DNA from 2 places in the Micromonospora sp. NBC_01638 genome. Region 1 is predicted to be linked to the other one. Evidence: riboswitches for the same ligand, from Rfam matches in the RefSeq annotation. Region 1 holds a riboswitch; the other holds the start of a gene.
What was found. Region 1 has a riboswitch for thiamine pyrophosphate ahead of thiE (thiamine phosphate synthase). Riboswitches for the same ligand answer to the same signal wherever they lie in the genome.
Positions count from the first base shown of each region.

Region 2: it holds a riboswitch for thiamine pyrophosphate, as region 1 does, so the genes downstream of both, OG811_RS03810 (ECF transporter S component) here and thiE (thiamine phosphate synthase) in region 1, are expected to answer to the same signal.

Region 1 covers NZ_CP109273.1:1,469,369-1,479,795, forward strand. Annotated here, with positions in the region: gene OG811_RS06815 (LLM class F420-dependent oxidoreductase) at 1-272, shown strand, start outside; gene OG811_RS06820 (cupin) at 269-577, shown strand; gene OG811_RS06825 (hypothetical protein) at 655-3,444, shown strand; gene thiC (phosphomethylpyrimidine synthase ThiC) at 3,563-5,155, opposite strand; gene thiD (bifunctional hydroxymethylpyrimidine kinase/phosphomethylpyrimidine kinase) at 5,173-5,958, opposite strand; gene OG811_RS06840 (thiamine phosphate synthase) at 5,955-6,695, opposite strand; gene OG811_RS06845 (thiazole synthase) at 6,692-7,471, opposite strand; gene thiS (sulfur carrier protein ThiS) at 7,468-7,668, opposite strand; gene thiO (glycine oxidase ThiO) at 7,659-8,870, opposite strand; gene thiE (thiamine phosphate synthase) at 8,864-9,490, opposite strand; TPP riboswitch at 9,485-9,594, opposite strand; gene OG811_RS06865 (ThuA domain-containing protein) at 9,916-10,427, shown strand, end outside.
Region 2 covers NZ_CP109273.1:842,532-852,958, forward strand. Annotated here, with positions in the region: gene OG811_RS03800 (sugar isomerase domain-containing protein) at 1-253, opposite strand, end outside; gene OG811_RS03805 (alpha/beta fold hydrolase) at 372-1,202, opposite strand; TPP riboswitch at 1,311-1,415, shown strand; gene OG811_RS03810 (ECF transporter S component) at 1,490-2,077, shown strand; gene OG811_RS03815 (ABC transporter ATP-binding protein) at 2,188-3,627, shown strand; gene OG811_RS03820 (energy-coupling factor transporter transmembrane component T family protein) at 3,624-4,424, shown strand; gene OG811_RS03825 (hypothetical protein) at 4,611-5,009, opposite strand; gene OG811_RS03830 (thiamine-binding protein) at 5,301-5,597, shown strand; gene gndA (NADP-dependent phosphogluconate dehydrogenase) at 5,787-7,229, shown strand; gene OG811_RS03840 (pirin family protein) at 7,462-8,223, opposite strand; gene OG811_RS03845 (thioredoxin reductase) at 8,220-8,468, opposite strand; gene OG811_RS03850 (hypothetical protein) at 8,620-8,805, opposite strand; gene OG811_RS03855 (isoprenyl transferase) at 8,877-9,689, opposite strand; gene recO (DNA repair protein RecO) at 9,694-10,427, opposite strand, start outside.

The DNA.
Region 1 (10,427 bases):
GCGAGCCGTTGGTGCTGTCCGCCGGGATCGTCGTGGCCATCGGCCGGACCGACGCGGAGGCCCAGCGGCGGGCCGCGCCGCTACACGAAAATAGCGCGCTTCCGCCGGAGGACCCGGTGGTCGGCTCACCCGCGCAGCTCGCGCAGCGGATCGGCGAATTCGCCGCGATCGGCGCCACCCGGGTTCACCTGCGCCTGATCGACTTCGACGACCTCGACCACCTGGAACTGATCGCCGCCGAGGTGCTCCCTCAACTGGACGGACAACGATGACCGACGTGATCGACGGAACTGAACTCGGGCCGGTAGGTCAGGAGATCGTGTTCGAAAATGACCGGGTCCGGGTCTGGCACATCCGCCTCGAACCGGGCGAGCGGCAACCGCTGCACCGGCACGACCACCCCTACCTGGTGGTGGCGGTCGAGGGCGCCAAGAACGTCGTACAGACCATCGACGGCACCCGCATCGACGCCGACGAACCCACCGGCGGCGTGGTCTACCGGGACCCGGGAGCGGTGCACATGCTCACCAATGTCGGAGACACGACTTACCTGGCCCGGCTGGTCGAACTCAAGTAGACCCGCCGAGCGCGGGCCTGCGCGCCGCGCGGCGCGCCGGTGGCGATCGGGTGTACCGGGTGCGTAACGTGCCCGACATGGCCTTTCGGACCTGGGGCAGACTGCTGCTCACGGCGCTCGGGGTGAGCGTGCTGGCCGGGGCCGGCCAGCTCGGCGTCGCGTACGGTTTCGGCATCGTCCGGCTGACCGGCGCCTTCACCGGTACGACCGTCAACCAGTGGCCGGCCCAGCTCGTCTGGGTGGGCTGGTTCGCCGCGAACGCCGCCGTCGCTGGCGCCGTCCTGACCGGCCGCCTCGCGCGCCGCGATGCTCCGGCGGCCAGCACCGGCCGGCAGTTGGCAATCGGTGGCGCGGCTGCGCTCGGTGCCACCGCCATCGCCCCGCTCTGCATGCAGCCCGCCCGTGCCGCAGAGTTGATCTCCATCGATCCGGTCTGGGCGGTGGGCATCTGCGCCGTACTCGGTGCGGTGATCGGGTCGGGCGCGGCGATCGCCGTCCTGCTCCGGCCCGAGCTGGGCTGGAACATGGCGGCTGTGGCCGGCGCGGTCTGGCTGCTGGCGCTGATCTCCGTCCTGCCGTCGCTCGGCACGGCCGGCCCGCTGCCGACCATCCGGCTCGGCGTGCTGGAGCCGAGCTGGCTGAACGACGCCGCCGCACAACGACTGGCGCTGCTCCTGCTGCCCACCGTGGCGCTGCTGGCCGGCGCTGTGACCGCCGGGCTGGCCCGCTGGCGGGGCCAGGCTCCACTGGTCAGCGGGGCTACCGGGGTGGCCGGTCCGGTGCTGGTGGCGTTCGCCTATTTGATCGCCGGTGCGGGCGACGCCGTGGACCGCTACCAGGCCACCCCCTACTACGGCTCATTGATCGCGATCCTCGCCGGCGCGCTCGGCGCGGCCGCCGCCGCGCTGCTGCGCTGGCCGGCGGGTGCCCGCGCCGCGGATGCACAGGCGATCGAGCCCAGCGACATCCTGCGCCCACTGCCCGCCGGCCCTGCCCTGCCCAACGCCGCGTCGAAAGGTTCGACGAACGACCGGGACACCATCGAGCGCACCGGAGCGGAGTTGGCCAACAAGGAGCCGTCGATCGGACAGCCGGCCGGCGCGGAGCCGGCGGGCGCAGAGCTGGCCGCCGCCCCAGGTCCGCGGGCCGCCGGCGACCCTGATGGCGTACGCACCGTCCCGGCCCGCCGGGACAGGCCGGCGACCACCGCGAGCGGCCAACACGGTCCGACCCCCACCGCTGCGGCGAAGCCCGCATCCTGGCTGACCGATCCGACCGGTGAGTTCACCACCGCAGCGCAGACGCGCACGTCGAACCGGGACGATGTCACCTCCCCGGCCACCGTCGAGCCCCCGGCCACCGTCGAGCCCCCGGCCACCGCCGCGCCCTCGGCCACCGCCGACGTCAGCAGCTCGACGGGTGCCACCCCGACCAGCACTCCGGCGGGACGCGCCGATGCCGCGATTCCGGCAGGCGGCCCTCAGGCCGACGAGCCGACCGGCAGCGCGCCGACGGGCACGAGCGGCAGGCCGACCGGTGACCGCACCATCAGCAAGAAGAACACCCCCACCACCGACCCGGCCAGTGCGGCCCCGACCATCTCGGGCGCACCCAGCTCCGTCACCGCTGGCGCAGGCCTGTCCAGCACGGGCACAACCGACCCCGGCACGGTCGATGCACCGCTGACGGTCAAGCCGCGACGGACCCGTAAGCCGAAGGCCAACCCGGACGCCGCCACCGCTGACTCGCCCGGCGGCTCGCCGCCATCGGAGCCGGCGACGACCGACGAGACGACCACCGGCCGCACCCGAAAGGCCACCCGGCCCGGCAAGAAACCCGCTGACAGCGCCAGCTCTGGCACGGCCACCGACACTCCTGTGCCCAGCCAGGAGAGCCAGGGCACCCGGCCCGGTCTGACGACCGAGCCCATCCCGGCGGCTGCCTCCGGCGCAACGGCGGCAGCAACCGCCCCGACCACCGCAATCGGCCCGACGCAAGCACCGACCGCACCGACCACCGCAGGCGGCCCTGGTGCGGAAGCCCCTGAAGCGCCGCGCACCTCGGCTGCCACCACCACCGGCCACACGGTGCCGCCGGCCGACCCGGCCAGTGATTCCGCAGCTGTCGAGGCTGGCGGAACGGGCAGCGCGCGGGCCGCCACCGAGGACGGTTCCACCGCTGGGTTGTTCGGGGTCACTGCCACCAGCGACCCAGACGCGGGCCGGTGGGCGCCGGCTCCGTCGGCCTGGCCGGTCACCGCCGCGTGGACAGTGCCGCCGCAGGCCGCTGACCGGGGGCCAACCGCATCCGAGCCGCTTGCCGGGCCGGTTGAGCCGACCGAGAAGACGCCGCGGCCCCGGCACCGGGCGCCGCTGCCGGACTTGAGTCGGGCCACCCCCTGGAACGCCTTCAACACCGCCCGCCGTGCCGGACCGACGGGGCCGCAGGACAGCTCGACGGCCCAGACCGCGCCGGACGGCCCGGCCGCGACCAGCGAAACGGCCACCCCAGCGGAACGCCCGAGCACGACGGAGTCTTCGGTCGTTCCTGGTGAAGCTGGCGCTCCCTCCGCCACCGGCACCGACGGCCCGGTGAACATCGACGCCACACCGGCCGCTCTGACGCCCGCCACGGTGGCGGGGCAGCCCACCCGACGAGGACGGCTCGGCGGCCTGTTCCGTCGCAACCGGCCCCGGGCCGACGAGGAGGGCCGGGAGACGTCGACCGCGACGGAACCGCTGCCGACACAGGACGAGGAGTTCGTCGACTGGGTCGCCGGTCTGAGCAAGCCGGTGTCGGACAATGAGCCGGAGCAGGAGGATGGCCGCCGCTCGCTGCGCTCCACCGGTCGGCACCACCGCGACTGACCTCAGCGACGGCGCATCGGAACGCCGATCGGTCGACCCACTAGCTTGATCCACTCGGAACCGGGCGGACGGGCCGCGCCGGACCGGCCAGGCCGCGCGCCGGACCGGGCGGGACAGGTCAGGCGAGCGGCAGATAGACCCGGCCGCCGCCGGAGATGAACTCCTCCGACTTGTCCTTCATGCCGCGCGCCGCGTACTCCTTGAGCTCCTGGGTGATCTTCATGGAGCAGAACTTCGGGCCGCACATCGAGCAGAAGTGTGCCGTCTTCGCCGGCTCGGCGGGCAGCGTCGCGTCGTGGTACGAGCGTGCCGTCTCCGGATCCAGCGAGAGGTTGAACTGGTCCTCCCAGCGGAACTCGAACCGCGCCTTCGACAGCGCGTCGTCCCAGTCCTGGGCGCCGGGGTGCCCCTTGGCCAGGTCCGCCGCGTGCGCCGCGATCTTGTACGCGATCACGCCCGCCTTGACGTCGTCGCGGTCCGGTAGGCCGAGGTGCTCCTTCGGGGTGACGTAGCAGAGCATCGCGGTGCCGAACATGCCGATCATCGCGGCGCCGATCGCCGAAGTGATGTGGTCGTACGCCGGCGCGATGTCGGTGGTCAGCGGGCCCAGCGTGTAGAAGGGCGCCTCGTGGCACCACTCCTGCTGGAGGTCCACGTTCTCCTTGATCTTGTGCATCGGCACGTGCCCCGGACCCTCGATCATCACTTGGACGTCGTGCGCCCAGGCGACCTTCGTCAGCTCTCCGAGGGTGCGCAGCTCGGCGAACTGCGCCGCGTCGTTGGCATCGGCGATCGAGCCGGGGCGCAGCCCGTCGCCGAGGGAGAACGCCACGTCGTAGCGGGCCAACAGTGCGCACAGCTCGGCGAAATTCGTGTAGAGGAAATTCTCCTCGTGGTGCGCCAGGCACCACGCCGCCATGATCGAGCCGCCTCGGGAGACGATTCCGGTCACCCGGTCCACAGCCAGCGGCACGTACGGCAGGAGCACCCCGGCGTGCACCGTCATGTAGTCCACGCCCTGCTCGGCCTGCTCGATCACGGTGTCCCGGAACACTTCCCAGCTCAACTTCACCGGGTCACCGCCGGCCTTCTCCAGCGCCTGGTAGATCGGCACCGTTCCGATTGGCACCGGCGAGTTCCGCACGATCGCCTCGCGGGTCTCGTGGATCCGCTTGCCGGTGGACAGGTCCATCACGGTGTCCGCACCCCAGCGGGTGGCCCAGCTCAGCTTCTCCACCTCCTCGGCGACCGACGAGCTGACCGCGGAGGTGCCGATGTTGGCGTTCACCTTGACCAGGAACGCCTTCCCGATGATCGCCGGCTCGCACTCCGGATGGTTCACGTTGAGCGGCAGCACCGCCCGGCCGGCGGCGATCTCGGCCCGTACGAGCTCCGGGTCGACGTTTTCCCGGATCGCCACGAACTCCATCTCCGGCGTCACCACACCGGCCCGCGCGTACGCCAGCTGGGTGGGCCGGCGGCCGTCCGTCCCGGCGAGCGGCGTGCCCGCCCCCCGCACCGGCGCCACATCACCCCGCTCGGCGATCCACGGCCCACGCAGCGGCGGCAGCCCCACCTCAGGGTCGGAACCGGGACCGGACGTGTCGTAGAGCCGCACCGGCGGATGGTCGCCGGTCAGCTCCACCTCCGCGAACGGCACCCGGACATCCGGCCGTGAACCCTCGACGTACACCTTGCCTCGTGCCTGCATGACTGCCTCCCCGGCATTCAAGCGGACCAGCCGAAGTGGTTCAGCGGCCCGCGCCCAGCTCCCAGCTCCCAACTCCGCGCGCTGGTCAGCGCGCGGAGCACGTATTCCTTGGCGGCCCCTACCGCCGCCGGCACCGGATCGCCCAGCGCGAGCCGCACCACGATCGCCGCCGAGAACGAGCACCCCGTGCCGTGGGTGTGGCGGGTGGTCACCCGGGGCGCGCGCAACAGGGTGGTGACGCCGCCGCCGTGCAGCACGTCGACCGCCTCGCCTCCGTCCAGGTCACCGCCCGTGACCACGACGTACTCCGGGCCGCCGGCAGCGAGAGCCTCGGCCGCCACGACCATCCCGGCCACGTCGTCCACCGGCCGCCCGGTGATGGCGGCGGCCTCCGCGCAGTTCGGCGTCGCCACCTTGGCGTACGGCAGCAGCCGCTCGACCGCCTCCACCACGCCGAGCCGGTGGCCGCTGGTGGCAACCAGCACCGGGTCGACGACGAGCTGAGGTAGCCGGCCGTCCCGTGCGGCCTCGGCCACCACGTCGGCGACCGCCGGGGTGCCGAGCATCCCCGTCTTGACCGCGCAAACGGTGAAGTCGGCGAGCACGCTGTCCAACTGCTCGGTGACCGTGCGCGGGGGCAGCGGCAGCACCGCGTCGACACCCCGAGTGTTCTGCGCGGTGACCGCCGTGAGGACGCTGGTGCCGTACGCGCCCAGCGCGGCGAAGACCTTGAGGTCGGCCTGGATGCCCGCGCCGCCGCCGGAGTCCGAGCCGGCGATGGTGAGCACTGTGCTCGGGGTCATTGTTTTTCCCTGGTTGCGGTTTGGGGCTGCGGCCGACCGTGCCCACTCCGGGCGGTCAGGCTTGATCCCTGCGTGGGCACGGTCGGCCGCAGCCCCGTTCGTGGGGACCTGGCTGCCTCCGTGCCGGCTTTGAAGGGCTCAGGGGTCACCGCCTTCTCGAAAGCCCTGGTCAGCGTGGTGGCTGCCTCGGTTGGGTTCTCGGCTCGCATGAGTGCGCCTAGCACGGCTACTCCGGCGGCTCCCGCTTGGACGCAGGCGGTTACCTGTTCGGGTGTTTCGATGCCGCCCAGCGCGAGGACCGGCACGGGACTGACCTCGATCAGCTTTTGCAGGCTGAGCGGGCCGAGGGGCGGGCCGTAACCCGGCTTCGTCCTGGTTGGCCACAACGGGGACACGGTGGTGTAGTGCTCGGTGGTCAGGCGGGCCAGCTCGGTGTGGTTGTGGCAGGAGCGGCCGACGAGTCGGTGGGTCGGTGGCGGGTACGGGCCGGCGGCCGGCAGGTGGACGGCGTCGCCGCCGAGCGGGTCGGGACCGGCCACGATGAGGGTTCCGCCGACGTCGACGAGGATCGCGCGCAGGTCGGCGGCGAGGGCCGCGCGCTCGGCGTGGGGCAGGTCCTTCTCCCGGAGCACCACCCAGCGCACTCCCCCGGCCACAGCCCCCGCCACAACCCGCTTGAGCCCGCCCCGCGCCACCAGCCGGTCGGTCAACACGACAACACCGGACGGCGGGGTCACAGGTCGGGTCTTCCCTCGTCAGGTGTGGAGGCAAGCGCGTGGAAGCGACGGGCGATCCGGCCGGCGCCTGCGGCCAGTCGGCCCGCCTCGACCGCGTAGCGCATCGCGGTGGCCATCGCCACCGGGTCCGCGGCCCGGGTCACCGCGCTCGCCAGCAGCACCGCGTCGCAGCCCAATTCCATGGCCAGGGCCGCGTCGGATGCGGTGCCGATGCCGGCGTCGAGGATCACCGGCACGTCCACGCACTGACGGATCAGTCGGATGTGGTGCGGGTTGCCGATGCCGAGCCCCGAACCGATCGGGGAGCCGGCCGGCATCACCGCGGCACAGCCCACGTCGGCGAGCCGGCGGGCGAGCACCGGGTCATCGCTGGTGTACGGCAGCACGGTGAAACCTTCGGCGACCAGTTCCTCGGCGGCGCGGAGCAGCTCCACCCCGTCGGGCAGCAGCGTCCGCTCGTCGCCGATCACCTCCAGCTTGACCCAGTCGGTGTCGAACGCGTCCCGGGCCAGCCGGGCCACCTTCACCGCCTCGGTCGCGGTGTGGCAGCCGGCGGTGTTCGGCAGCAGCCGCACCCCGCATCGGTCCAGCAGTTCCAGCAGCCCTCCGGTGGAGCCCGGCGCAGTGCCCACCCGGCGCAGCGCCACGGTGACGAGCTCGGTGCCGGACGCCCGGATCGCCTGCTCCAGCACGTGCAGGTTCGCGGCGCCGCCGGTGCCGAGGATCAGCCGTACGGTGAACGTCTCCCCACCCAGCTCGAATGGCACGCCGCTCACCCGCCCTGCGCCGCGGTGAGCACCTCGACCCGGTCACCGGCGCGCAGCACCCGGGCCGGCCAGCCGGCTCGGGGCACCACCTCGCCGTTGACCGCGACCGCCACCCCACGCTGCTGAGGCACGATGTCGCGGACCAGGTCCGCCACCGAAACACCGTCGGGGACGCCGCGTCCGGCCCCGTTCACCGTCAACTCCACCGGTCCCCCTCCGTCGTCCGTTCAGGTCCGCCCGTCTCGACCGCCCCGAAATCGACGGAGCCGGCATCGGCTTCCCCGGGACGGGCCGAGCCGGCACTGCTGAAACGGTCGGCCCGCACGGGCGCGAGCAGCGGGTCGGGTACGCCGGTGAGCACCAGGTCGGCGATCAGGTCGGCGGTGATCGGGGTGAGCACGATGCCGTGGCGGTGGTGCCCGGTGGCGGCCAGGACGCCCGGCTGGCCGGGCAGCGGCCCGAGGATCGGCGCGTTGTCCGGGGTGCCCGGGCGCAGCCCGGCGACCGCCTCGACCAGGTCATACTCGGCCAGCTCGGGCAGCAGGTCGATGCCGGCGCGGAGTAGGCGCTGCACGGCGCCGACGGTGACGGTGGTGTCCGACCGCTCCTCGACCGTCGCGCCGAGCACGACCTCGCCGTCGGCGCGGGGCACCAGGTAGACGGGCTCGCCGTCGGCGTACCCGCGGATCACGTGCCGGAAGCCCGGCGCGACGCCATCGGGCGCGCGTAGCCGGAGGATCTGGCCCTTCACCGGACGCACGGGCAGGCCGGTGAGTGCGGCGGCCCCGCCGCCAGCGGCGACCACGGTGATCCGTGCGTCCACTTCGGACAGGCGCTGGACCGCGTGCGGCACGAGCATCGCGCCGGCCCGCTGCGCGGCCGTGCGCAGCGCCGGCACCAGCAGTCGGGGGTCGACCTGGTGGTCGGTGGGCGCGAGCGCGCCGCCGCGCACCCGCGGGGCGAGCGCCGGCTCGCGGTCGCGCAGCTCGCTGGGGCGCAGCGGGGTCACGGGCAGGCCCAATCCCTGCTGGTACGCCCAGAACCGGCGTGCCTCGGCCAGGTCGTCGCCGGTCAGTCCGACCATCAGGGTGCCCTCGGTCCGGTAACCGATGTCGGCGCCGGTAGCCGCGGTCAGCTCGGCGGCGAACTTCGGCCAGCGGGCGGCGGATTCCAGCAGCAGCGCGGTCAGCTCCCGCTCACCGAAATGCGCCTCGGCGACCGGCGACAGCATGCCCGCGGCCACTGCCGACGCCCCCGAGCCGGGTGCCGGATCGTGAACCACCACGCGCAGCCCGCGGGCAGCGCAGCGCCAGGCGATCGCCAGCCCGATCGGCCCCGCCCCCACCACCGCGACGTCCGGCCGGACCCGGTCGCTCGATCGCGGTGGCCGGGACCGGCCGGTCAGCACGTCAGGGCCTCGATCAGTTCGGCGGCGGTGCGAGCGGGGTCGGCGGCAGCGGAGAGGGCACCGACGACCGCCACCCCGTACGCCCCGACGGCGCGCAAGGCCGGCACGTGGGCGGCGGTGACCCCGCCGATCGCGATGACCGGCACGCTCACGGCGTCGGTGACGGCGCGTACTCCCGCAGGGCCGATCGGATTCGGCAGCCCGGACTTGGTGCTGGTGGTGTGGCACGGCCCGACACCCAGGTAGCTGACTCCTGCCGCGACGGCCTCGGTCGCCGTTCCCGGCGCGCGGGCGGTGGCTCCCAGCACGCCGGTGGGGCCGAGCACCCGGCGGGCTGCGGCGACCGGCAGGTCGTCCTCGCCGACGTGCCCGCCAGCGGCGCCCACCGCCAGCGCCACGTGCAAGCGGTCGTTGACCAGGCAGGCCGCCCCGTACGACGCGCAGAGCGCCAGCACCCGCTGGGCCAGGTCGTACGCCTCGCGGTCGGTGGCGGAATCCTCGACCCGGACCTGCACCACCAGGTCGGCGCGGGCCGCAGTGAGGGCGGCCCGGACCACGGTGAGTGGGTCCCGGCCGGGTCGGGTGTCGGTGATCAGATGCAGTCGCCCCAGAGACGGCACGGCAACGCTCCTCCCTGCGCCGGCATTACCCGGATCAGGTTCGACGGTCGGGGGCTGTCAGCCCCCCTCTCAGCCCGGCACACCGGGCTCCCGTGGGTTACTTGCGTGTCACCGTACGACAGATCCGCGGGTCTGCCAAGGCGGGGGTCGGTGGGGGTCGGCGGGGGTCGGCGGGCCGAACCGCGCCGAAAGGGGCGAGACCCGTGGGCGGTTCATGTGGTCCTGTTCGGAATGTCGCCTGCCGTTGCAGAACCGTTACCCGCCGGCATCTTGCCGGACATTGAGCCAGCCGAACTAATTTGTTCAGCGATTCGACAAAATGTTGGCGGGGGCACCCTGGCACGGTGTCACCACCGGCTCCATCTGGGACGGTCTTCGGCGAGCCGGCTCCCGCGATTCCCTGTCACTACGACATAGGAGGCGGCGTGTCCCGTTCTCATCGGGCCCGCGTACCCATCACCGCAACACTCATCTCCCTAGCCCTCGCCTCGACGACCCTGATCGGCGCGCCCGCACAGGCAGCCGCGCAGGCCCCCCTTCGGGAAGCGCCAGCCGGGGCCCCGGTCGCCCAGGTGGCGCCGAAGGCACCAAAGGCCGCGGACGATCCCTTCTCCGTCCTGGTCTTCTCCAAGACCGCCGGCTTCCGGCACGACTCCATCCCCACCGGCGTCGCCGCCATCCAGCAGCTCGGCGTCGCCAACGGGTTCACTGTGGACAACTCCGAGGACGGGGCCGCATTCAGCGACGCCAACCTGGCGAAGTACAAGGCGGTGATCTGGCTCTCCACCACCGGTGACGTCCTCAACGCCGACCAGCAGGCGGCGTTCGAGCGCTACGTGCGTGCCGGCGGCGGTTACGTCGGCATCCACGCCGCATCGGACACCGAGTACAACTGGGCCTGGTACGGCGACCTGGTCGGCGCGTACTTCGCCAACCA
Region 2 (10,427 bases), 630 kb from region 1:
CCGGTTCGCCGCCGAGCAGCACCAGGTCGCGTAGCGCGATCCGGTTGGTCGGCACCAGACCGCCTGCCCGGCCGGCGATCTCCATCGCGAGGGCCTCCGAGTGCCCGGTGCCGAACGCGTGCACCACGCCGTCGGCGCGCACGGCCTCGGCGATCAGGTCGGCGGCCCGCCCCACCGCCTCCCGCTGACTCGCGGCCACCCGGCCGATCGTCTCGGTCACCACGGCCAGGTAGTCCTCGGCACTCACCGTCATGCGTCCTCCGTCGTCCGATTGTGAGCCAGCAGGCGCAGCTGCGCGGCGATCGAGCGTCGGCTGCCCGGCCCGCTGGCGTCCGTCGTCACCGTTGCCCTCCCTCGCCGACCCGCACGGCTCAGGCCGTCGCGCCGGCTCGGGCCAGAATCGCCTCGGCGAGCGGGCCCGGCGCCGCGTCCGGGATCCAGTGACTCACCCCGGGCAACTGCACGAAGCGGTAGTCCCCGGTGACATGCGCCGCGCACGCCTCGGCGGCGGTCCGGCCGATCGCGACGTCCCGGTCACTCCAGACGTACGTGGTGGGCACCGCGACCGGGCCCACCGCGGCCAGGTCGGCGCGGGACATCGCCCGGTACCAGTTCAGCGCGGCGGTGAGCACCCCCGGCTCGCGCATCGGGTCGGCGTAGCGGTCCACCCGGGACGCGTCGCCCACCCCACCGAGCAGCTTGCACAGCGCGGTCGCGTGCCAGGCGAGCAGCACCTTCTCCGCCTTGTCCGGCTTACGGAACAGCGCGATGTACGACGAGCGGGCCTTCTGCTGTCCGTCGGTGGCCAGGGCGTGCGCCATGGCCGCCGGATGCGGCACGGACACCGCAGTCAGCGTCCGGAGCCGCTCGGCCTGCCCGGCGGCGACCGCCCAGGCCACGATCGCGCCCCAGTCGTGGCCGACCAGGTGGACGGCGTCCAGCCCGAGCGCGTCGAGCACCGCCACCACATCGGCGACCAGCTCGGGGATCCGGTAGTCGGCCACCGCCGTCGGCCGGGCGCCCGGAGAGTAACCACGCTGGTCCAGCGCGTACGTGCGCAGCCCGCCAGCGTGCAGCGCCGGCACCACGTCGTCCCACTCGCCGCTGTGCTGGGGGAAACCGTGCAGCAGCAGAACGGGTACGCCGTCCGGCGGACCGCCGACGGTTACCTCGAACGTGAAGCCTCGCGCGTCAACCCGCATGATCGGAAGCGTACCCAGCCAACAGCGCGCCGGTCGCTCACCGCAGAGCAGGCGGATGCCCTGCTGGGCCAGCGGCCCTGGTCGGTGTTAGCGTCAGCGAGACAACTTCACATCCGACAGGGGAGCGCACAGCGCTGAGAGTGCGGGCACGCCCGCAGACCCTCGAACCTGATCTGGGTAATGCCAGCGCAGGGAGTTCGGTCGACCTCCAGCCGCGCCGCCGTCCGGTGCCACCGGACGCGCGGCGTGCGTCTTCTCCTGGTTCGTGCACTGAACTGGGAGCAAACATGGACAACACCACCAACCGTTGGCGGACCATCGACATCGTGGTCGCTTCGGTGATCGCGGTCGCCTTCGGCGTCATCTTCTGGGCATGGGGCCTGGTCTGGAGCGCCACCGAGGGCGCGTTCGTCTTCTTCCCGCCGGCGCAGACGCTGCTCTACGGCGTCTGGCTGATGCCGGCCGTGATCGGCGGTCTGGTCATCCGCAAGCCGGGCGCCGCGCTCTACTGCGAGACGGTCGCTGCGGTCCTGTCCGCGCTGCTGGGCAGCCAGTGGGCCGGCACAGTGATCCCGCAGGGCATCGTGCAGGGCATCGGCGCCGAGCTGGCGTTCGCCGCCTTCCGGTACCGGTCGTTCCGCCCACCGATCGCGGTGCTGGCCGGCGCGCTGACCGGTCTCAGTGCCGCATTGTTCGACTTCTTCATCTGGAACGTCGACTACGCGCTGACCGACTACCGCATCCCGTACGCCCTGCTCACCATTGGCAGCGCCACCGTGATCGCCGGCGCGGGCGGCTGGCTGCTGACCAAGGCCCTGGCCAACACCGGCGTCCTGGACCGCTTCCCAGCAGGCCGCGACCGCGCACTGATCTAACCCCACGGCACCCATCTGCGTTGATCAAAAGGTTTGCGTCAACGGGAGGCGGATTTCGGACGCAAACCTCTTGATCAACGGACGCGAACGCGACCCGGAGGGGGGGTCAGATGGGCGAGGTACTACTGCGGGGGTTCGGGTGGCGCCACTCTGGGCGGCGCGCCTGGGCTGTGCGGGGGGTCGATCTGCGGGTTGCGGCTGGGGAACGGATTTTGCTGCTCGGGCCTTCGGGGGCCGGCAAGAGCACCTTGCTCAACGCGCTTGCCGGCCTGCTGCCGGATGACTCCGGCGAGCAGGAGGGCACCGTCGAGATCGACGGGCTCGACCCGCGCAAGGGGCGGGAACGGGTCGGCATCGTCTTCCAGGACCCGGAGACCCAACTGGTGATGGCGCGCTGCGGCGACGACGTCGCGTTCGGGCTGGAGAACCGGGGAGTGCCGGCCGCCGAGATCTGGCCCCGGGTGGACGAGGCGCTGCAGCGCGTCGGCTTCCCGTACTCCCGGGACCGCAACACCGCCGCGCTCTCTGGCGGTGAGCAGCAACGCCTCGCCCTGGCCGGCGCGCTGGCCCTGCGCCCCGGCCTGCTGCTGCTCGACGAGCCAACCGCCAACCTCGATCCGACCGGGGCCGACCTGGTCCGACAGGCGGTGGTCGGCGCGCTGGACGCCGACACCACGCTGATCCTCGTCGAGCACCGGGTCGCCGAGGCACTGCCACTGATCGACCGGGTGGTCGTCCTGGAACCCGGCGGCGGGGTCCGCGCGGACGGCACGCCCGAGGCGGTCTTCGCCGCGCACGGTGCCACTCTGGCCGCCGAGGGGGTCTGGGTGCCCGGTCACCCCGTCGCACCCCGGCCGGCCACCGCCGCGCCCGGGGGGCTCCTGCTCACCGCCGACCGGCTCGGCCTGCCGCCCCGGCTGGGCTCCACAAACCTGGCGGTACGCGCCGGCGAGGTGCTCGCCGTACGCGGACCAAACGGTGCCGGCAAGTCCACCCTGGCGTTGCTGCTCGGCGGGCTGCTCCGGCCGGGCACCGGACGGGTCACCGCGTCCGCCGAGCTGGCCGACGCCGACCATCGCACGCCCCCGCACCGCTGGCGCGCCCCCGCGCTGGCCCGGCGGATCGGGTCGGTCTTCCAGGATCCGGAGCACCAGTTCGTCACCAGCACCGTCTTCGACGAGCTGGCGCTCGGCCCGCGCCGGACCGGTCAGCCCGAGGCGGCCGTCAAGGAGACCGTGGCCGGGCTGCTGGAGCGGCTGCGACTGGTCCGGCTCGCCGCGGCCAACCCGTACACCCTCTCCGGTGGTGAGGCGCGGCGGCTGAGCGTGGCGACCGCCCTGGCCACCGCGCCCCGCCTGCTCATCTGCGACGAGCCCACCTTCGGCCAGGACCGGCGGACCTGGCGGGAGCTGGTCGATCTCTTCGCCGACCTGCGCGACGCCGGCCACGGCGTGGTCGCGGTCACCCACGACGCGGACTTCGTCGCCGCGCTCGCTGACCGCACCGTCACCCTTAAGCGGACCGTGACCGGCCCGGACGGCAACCGATGATCAGCATCGAGCCGATCGCCGCGCCCGACGCGCCGTTGGCCCGCCGCAACCCGGTGGCGAAGGTCGCCGCCGCTCTGGTCTTCTCGTTCACCCTGCTGGCCACCCTGGACCCGGTGGCCCCGGCGATCGCCATCGCGCTCGAACTCGCGGTGCTGCCGCTGTTCGGCATCGGCTACCGGGCGTTGGCCCGCCGGGCCTGGCCACTGCTGCTCAGTGCCGCCGGCATCCTGGTCACCCTGGTGCTCTTCGCCGCCGACCAGTCCGGCCAGGTCCTGCTGGACGCGGGACCAGTGCTGGTGAGCACCGGCGTGCTGCTCACCGCGCTCGGCCTGGTGCTGCGGGTGTTCGCGGTGGCCCTGCCCGGTGTGATCGTCTTCGCGACCACCGACCCCACCGATCTGGCCGACGCGTTGATCCAGAACGTGAAGGCACCGGCCCGGTTCGCCATCGGGGCGCTGGCCGCGTTCCGGCTGGTGCCGCTGCTCGGTCAGGAATGGCAAATGATCAGCATGGCCCGGCGAGCGCGGGGTGTCGACGCGGGACGCAACCCGGTGGCGAAGCTGCGGCTGTTCGCCTCCACCGCGTTCGCGCTGCTGGTCGGGGCCATCCGCCGGGGCACCCGCCTGGCCGTGGCGATGGACGCGCGCGGCTTCGACGCCGGCACACCCCGTACCGTTGCCCGCCGGCAGCACTTCACCCGCGCCGACGCCCTCCTCATCGCCGGGGCCATCGTGCTCGCCGCAGCCGCCCTGACCACAAGCCTCGCCCTGGGCACCTTCCGCCCCCTGATCAGCTAAACCCGCCGCCCTACCCCGCCCGGCCCTGCCCCTGCCCTGCCCGGCCCTGCCCCCCGCCCCGCCGCGCCGATCTTGCAGTTTCTGTCGTCGGCTCATCCTAATTTGCCGGTTATGCGAGGACAGAAAGTGCAAGATCGCGGGGGCGGGGCGGGGGTGGGGGGCGGGGGCGGGGTGGGGGCGGCTCGATCAGCTGCGGCGGAAGGCGTAGCGGCGGGCCTGGCCGGCTTGCTGGCTGCGGCCGCCGCCGGAGCGGTTGCCGCCACCCTGCGGGCCGGCCGTCGGTGCCGATCGGCGCGCGGCTGGCTTCGGCAGATCTCCCATCGCCGGCGCGTCGACAACCGCCGGCACGTCGACCGGCAGCGCCACCTCGTCCGGAACAGCCGCCGGCAGCGCCGGTTCCACCAGCACCGCCGGCAGCGCCGACTCGGTCAACGCCGCCGGTTCCACCAGCACTGCCGGCAGGGCCGGTTCGACCGCGAGGTCGGGGAGGGTGGGTCGGAGCGGGTCGTGGCCGGCCGCCGGGTCGACGCCGAGCGGCGTCGCTTTCGGGGTACGGGTCTTCTTCGGGTTACGTCTGGCAGGCATCCGGGCCTCCTTCAATGCCGACCGGCACGGCCGGTCCCGCGCTGCGGCGGTCGGTCGGATCGGCTGGTGACCGCCGTTGCGCGACGGTCGAGTGGGGAAGGGACTGCTCACCGGTGTCAGGCAGGGCCGTCGCCGCCGAACGGCGGGGAGAGGATGCGGGGACGCCCGGGAGCGCACGGACCGCGACGCGGGACGGCGGGCCGGCTCGGAAGTGGGGCGTCAGTTACGCATGTCCGTACCCTAGCCACCGCCCGACCGACGCGCACCCGTTTTTACTGGCAGGATCGGCACATGCTGATCGCGTTCTCGATCACCCCGCTCGGCGGTGACGACTCCGTGGGTGACCTGGTCGCCGAGGCGGTGCGGGTGGTCCGTGCGTCCGGCCTGCCCAACCGGACCGATGCCATGTTCACCACCGTCGAGGGCGAGTGGGACGAGGTGATGGCGGTGGTGAAGCGGGCGGTCGACGTGGTCGCCGCGCAGGCGCCCCGGGTGAGTGTGGTGCTCAAGGCCGACGTCCGGCCCGGGGTAACCGACGCGCTCACCGGGAAGATCGCTCGAATCGAAGCCCGTCTCGCCGAAGGCTGACGCGCGCGGCGCAGGATGACGACAAGTTTCCCTGCGCGAGGCTCCCCGACCACTGCCGCGAGCCCAAGCCAGCACCGACAACGTCCACATTACGTGCAGTAACGGGACGTCGATCACTGGTTCCTATCGGCTCACATCACGGTAAGTTTCCAAACGCTGATAGTGGTGTGACGAGAGGTGGCGGCACGAATGGCTGAGCAGGCGACGGCGCAGATCGGCGTGACCGGGCTGGCGGTGATGGGGCGCAATGTGGCCCGCAACCTGGCCCGCAACGGCTTCAAGGTGGCAGTGCACAACCGCTCGCCGGAGCGCACGCGCAGCCTGATCGCCGAGCACGGCGACGAGGGCACATTCGTGCCCGGCGAGACGATGGCCGATTTCGTGGCGTCGTTGGAACGACCTCGCGCGGTCATCGTGATGGTCAAGGCCGGCGCGCCCACCGACGCGGTGATCGACGAGTTGGTGCCGCTGCTCGACGAGGGCGACATCATCGTCGACTGCGGTAACGCCCACTTCGCCGACACCCGTCGTCGGGAGGAGGCGCTGCGCGCGCAGGGTCTGCACTTCAGCGGCACCGGCGTCTCCGGTGGCGAGGAGGGCGCGCTGCTCGGCCCGAGCATCATGCCGGGCGGTTCCGCCGAGTCGTACGCCAAGCTCGGGCCGATGTTCGAGAAGATCGCCGCGCAGGTGGACGGTGTGCCGTGCTGCATGCACGTCGGGCCGGACGGCGCCGGGCACTTCGTCAAGATGGTGCACAACGGCATCGAGTACGCCGACATGCAGCTCATCGCCGAGGCGTACGACCTGCTCCGCTCCGGTCTGGGCGCCAAGCCCGCGGAGATCGCGGAGATCTTCCGCGACTGGAACGACGGCGAGCTGGGGTCGTTCCTCATCGAGATCACCGCCGATGTGCTCGCGCACACCGACGCGGCGACCGGCCGACCGTTCGTGGACATCGTGCAGGACCGGGCCGAGCAGAAGGGCACCGGTCGGTGGACGGTGCAGAGCGCCCTCGACCTGGGCATTCCGATCACCGGGATCGCCGAGGCGACCTTCGCCCGCTCGCTCTCCGGGCACGTCGACCAGCGGGAGGCGGCCCGCCGGGCGTTCCCGGACGCGGGTGAGAAGTGGCAGGTCGCCGACCGGGACGCGTTCGTCGAGGACGTCCGCCGGGCGCTGCTCGCTTCCAAGATCGTCGCGTACGCGCAGGGCTTCGACCACATCCGCGCCGGCAGCCAGGAGTACGACTGGGACATCGACCTGGGCGGCACGGCGACGATCTGGCGGGGCGGCTGCATCATCCGGGCCCGCTTCCTCGACCGGATCCGCGAGGCGTACGACCAGCAGCCGGACCTGCCGACGCTGCTGGTGGCGCCGTACTTCGCCGAGGCGGTCGGCGCTGGCGTGCCGAGCTGGCGGCGGGTGGTGGCCGACGCGATCCGGGCCGGTGTGCCGACGCCCGCGTTCTCGTCGTCGCTGGCGTACTTCGACGCGCTGCGTGCCGAGCGGCTGCCCGCCGCGCTGATCCAGGGTCTGCGGGACAACTTCGGCGCGCACACCTACCAGCGGGTGGACCGCGAGGGCTCGTTCCACACCACCTGGGCCGCCGACCGCACCGAGTCCCCCGCCTAACTCGGAAGTAGACCTACTTCCTCCCGATTAGGGCCGCTTCGCGGAGCGAAGCAGCAAGGACTACCCCCCCCCCCCCGACCCTCCTCCCCTCCTCCCCCCTCCCTTCCCCGCCCCCTCCACCGTCGATCTAGGGCGTATCGCTGCGAGTTGATCTTCAAGTGCAGCCATACGCCCTAGATCGACGAAGGCAGACGCGGGGGCGGGGGCGGGGGGGTAGGGCGGGGGGTGGGGGTCAGGCGGCGGTGGCGTGCATCTCCCACACGAGGATCTCGGCCGGTTCGTCGGCGGTGACCCGCCGGCCGCCGGTCATGGTGAGCCGGGCCGCGTCGCCGGTGCCGAGCGGGCCGCTGCCCTCCAGGGTCACCGTGCCGTTGGGCACGTACAGGTGCACGAAGGGCGCGTCGGGGATGGTGACCTCGTCGCCGGGGTTGAGCCGGGCGGCGTGCAGGGTCGCGTACCGGTTGCGGATCCGGATCGCGGACGCGCCGTCGTAGCGGTCCATTCCGGAGGCGATCGGCACCAGGCCGCCGCGGAGCAGCTCGTCCTCGATCTCCAGCTGCTCGTAGCCGGGGTCGACGCCCTGCTCGTCGGGGAGCACCCACATCTGCACGAAGTGGACCGGGTCGGTGTGCGGCTCCTGATTGTTGAGGCGCCAGGCGTCGTTCTTTTCCGAGTGCAGGATGCCGGTGCCGGCGCTCATCCGCTGGGCCAGGCCCGGGTAGATCACCCCGGAGTGCCCGGTGGAGTCCTGGTGCACCAGGGAGCCGCGCAGCACCCAGGTGATGATCTCCATATCCTGGTGCGGGTGGGTCTCGAAGCCGGCACCCGGACGCACCACGTCATCGTTGTTGACCAGCAGCAGACCGTGGTGGGTGTTGGCCGGGTCATAGTGCCGGGAGAACGAGAACGAGTGCTTGGAGTCGAGCCAGGAGATCCGGGTGGCGAAGCGATCGTCGCCACGACGTACGTCGACTGCCGGGGCGGGCGCGGTCACCAGGCACGCTGCCCGGCGTCGGGGGTCGACGGCGCCCAGGCCAGGGCCGGTTCGCCGGTGGACAGTTCGGCGATCTCGCCGGTACGCAGCTGTGGTGTGTGACCGAGCTCGGCGCAGTGCTGCTCGGCGATCTCGGCACAGATGTCGGCCACCTGCTCGCAGATCGGATCACCAAGGTCAGCCGCGTTCAACGCCATGATCATCTTGTACCGAAGATCGTGCATATCCACCCCAACCGCCGTCATTCCGCCACCTCCGGACCCTACCCGCCCCCCTTGCACAGAACCCCAAAACCACCGCACCCACGGCCCCCACCCTCCACCGGTGCGGCGGGGTGGTGTGGACACAGGCAGGCGCCGCCCGCACAGGTGCGGGCGGCGCCTGGGGGGTCGGGAGTTAGAAAAACCGGCGACGCTTGGCCTTCTGCGGGCGGATCATGTCCGCGCCCCTGGTCAGCAAGCGGGTGGCCCCGGAGGGACCACGCCGGGCCTCCAGCGTGTGGCTGAGCCGGCGGGCACCGGCAGCCGCCAGTGGCACCGCGACCGCCACCACCGCCCACTGGGCAATGCGCTTCTGGATCATGTGGGTTCACCTCCGTCAGTGACTTCTGACGTCTCTGATACCCAGAGTGACGCGAGCGTAAGCGCGTCGGCTCAGAGAACCGGGGCGACCGGGTTTGGCAGCGCGCCGCCGAAGCGCCGGTCCCGCTGCGCGTACAACTCGCACGCGTACCAGAGGTGGCGGCGATCAAAATCGGGCCAGAGCGTGTCCAGGAAGACCAACTCGGCGTACGCAGCCTGCCAGAGCAGGAAGTTGGAGATGCGCTCCTCCCCGGAGGGGCGCAGGAACAGGTCCACCTCCGGGATCTCCGGGTGGTAGAGGTACTTCGCCACGGTCTTCTCATTGACCTTCGCCGGATCCAGCCGCCCAGCCGCCACGTCGCGGGCGATCGCGGCGGCGGCATCACCGATCTCGGCCTGCCCGCCGTAGTTGACGCAGAACTGCAGGGTCAACGTCGAGTTGTTGCCGGACATCTCCTCGGCGGTCTGCAGCTCGGAGATGACGCTCTTCCACAGCCGCCCGGGCCGGCCCGACCAGACCACCCGGACGCCGAGGTCGACCAACTGGTCGCGGCGGCGACGGATCACGTCCCGGTTGAACCCCATCAGGAACCGGACCTCGTCGGGCGAGCGCCGCCAGTTCTCGGTGGAGAACGCGTACGCCGACAGGTACGGGATGCCCATCTCGATCGCGCCCTCGATGGTGTCGAAGAGGCTGTGCTCCCCTGCCTCGTGACCCTTGGTGCGAGGCAGCCCGCGGTCCTTGGCCCAGCGACCGTTGCCGTCCATCACCACCGCCACGTGCCTGGGCACCGCCTCGGTGGGCAGCGCCGGCGGCCGGGCGCCGGACGGGTGTGGGGTCGGCGGCGTCGGCTCGCGCCGGCCAGCCTTCTTCGATCGGATCACTCGGTCACTCCCTGCTCGCGCCGTCCGCCCCGGCCTCGACGTCGCCATGTGGCCGGAGCGCCACGGCCCCGGTGCCTTCCGGCGGCGAGGCCGCGCCGGCCGCCGAGGGGCCCCGGTCGACCAGCGGCAGCGAGCGTAACGCGCGCTCCAGATGCCACTGCAGGTGAGCCGCGACCAGTCCACTGCACTCCCGGCGTACGCCGGAGTCGGTGGCATCGGCGACCACCCAGTCGCCGGTGGTCAGCGCGGACATCAGGTCGATGGTGGCCGGCGCGGGATGGGCCGCGCCGGGTGGCCGGCAATCCGGACAGACCGCGCCGCCGGCCGGCACGGAGAACGCCCGGTGCCGGCCGGGCGTGCCGCAGACCGCGCAGGCGATCAGCGCCGGCGCCCAGCCCGCGAGGGACATCCCGCGCAGCAGGTACGCGTCGAGCACCAGGGTGGTGGCGTGTTCGCCCCGGGACAGTGCCTTCAGCGCGCCCACGGTGAGCTGGAACAGCCGCAGCGACGGCTCTCGCTCCACCGGAGTCAGCCGCTCGGCGGTCTCCGCGATCGCACTGGCCGCCGTGTAGCGCGGGTAATCCCCCAGGAACCGCTTGCCGTACAGGTCGATGGCCTCGACCTGGCTGACGGTGTGCAGCGAGCTGCCGTGGTTGCCCTTCGGGTCCCCGGCGAGCTGGAGGTCGACGTGGCCGAACGGCTCCAGCCGGGCGCCGAACTTGCTGGTGGTGCGGCGGA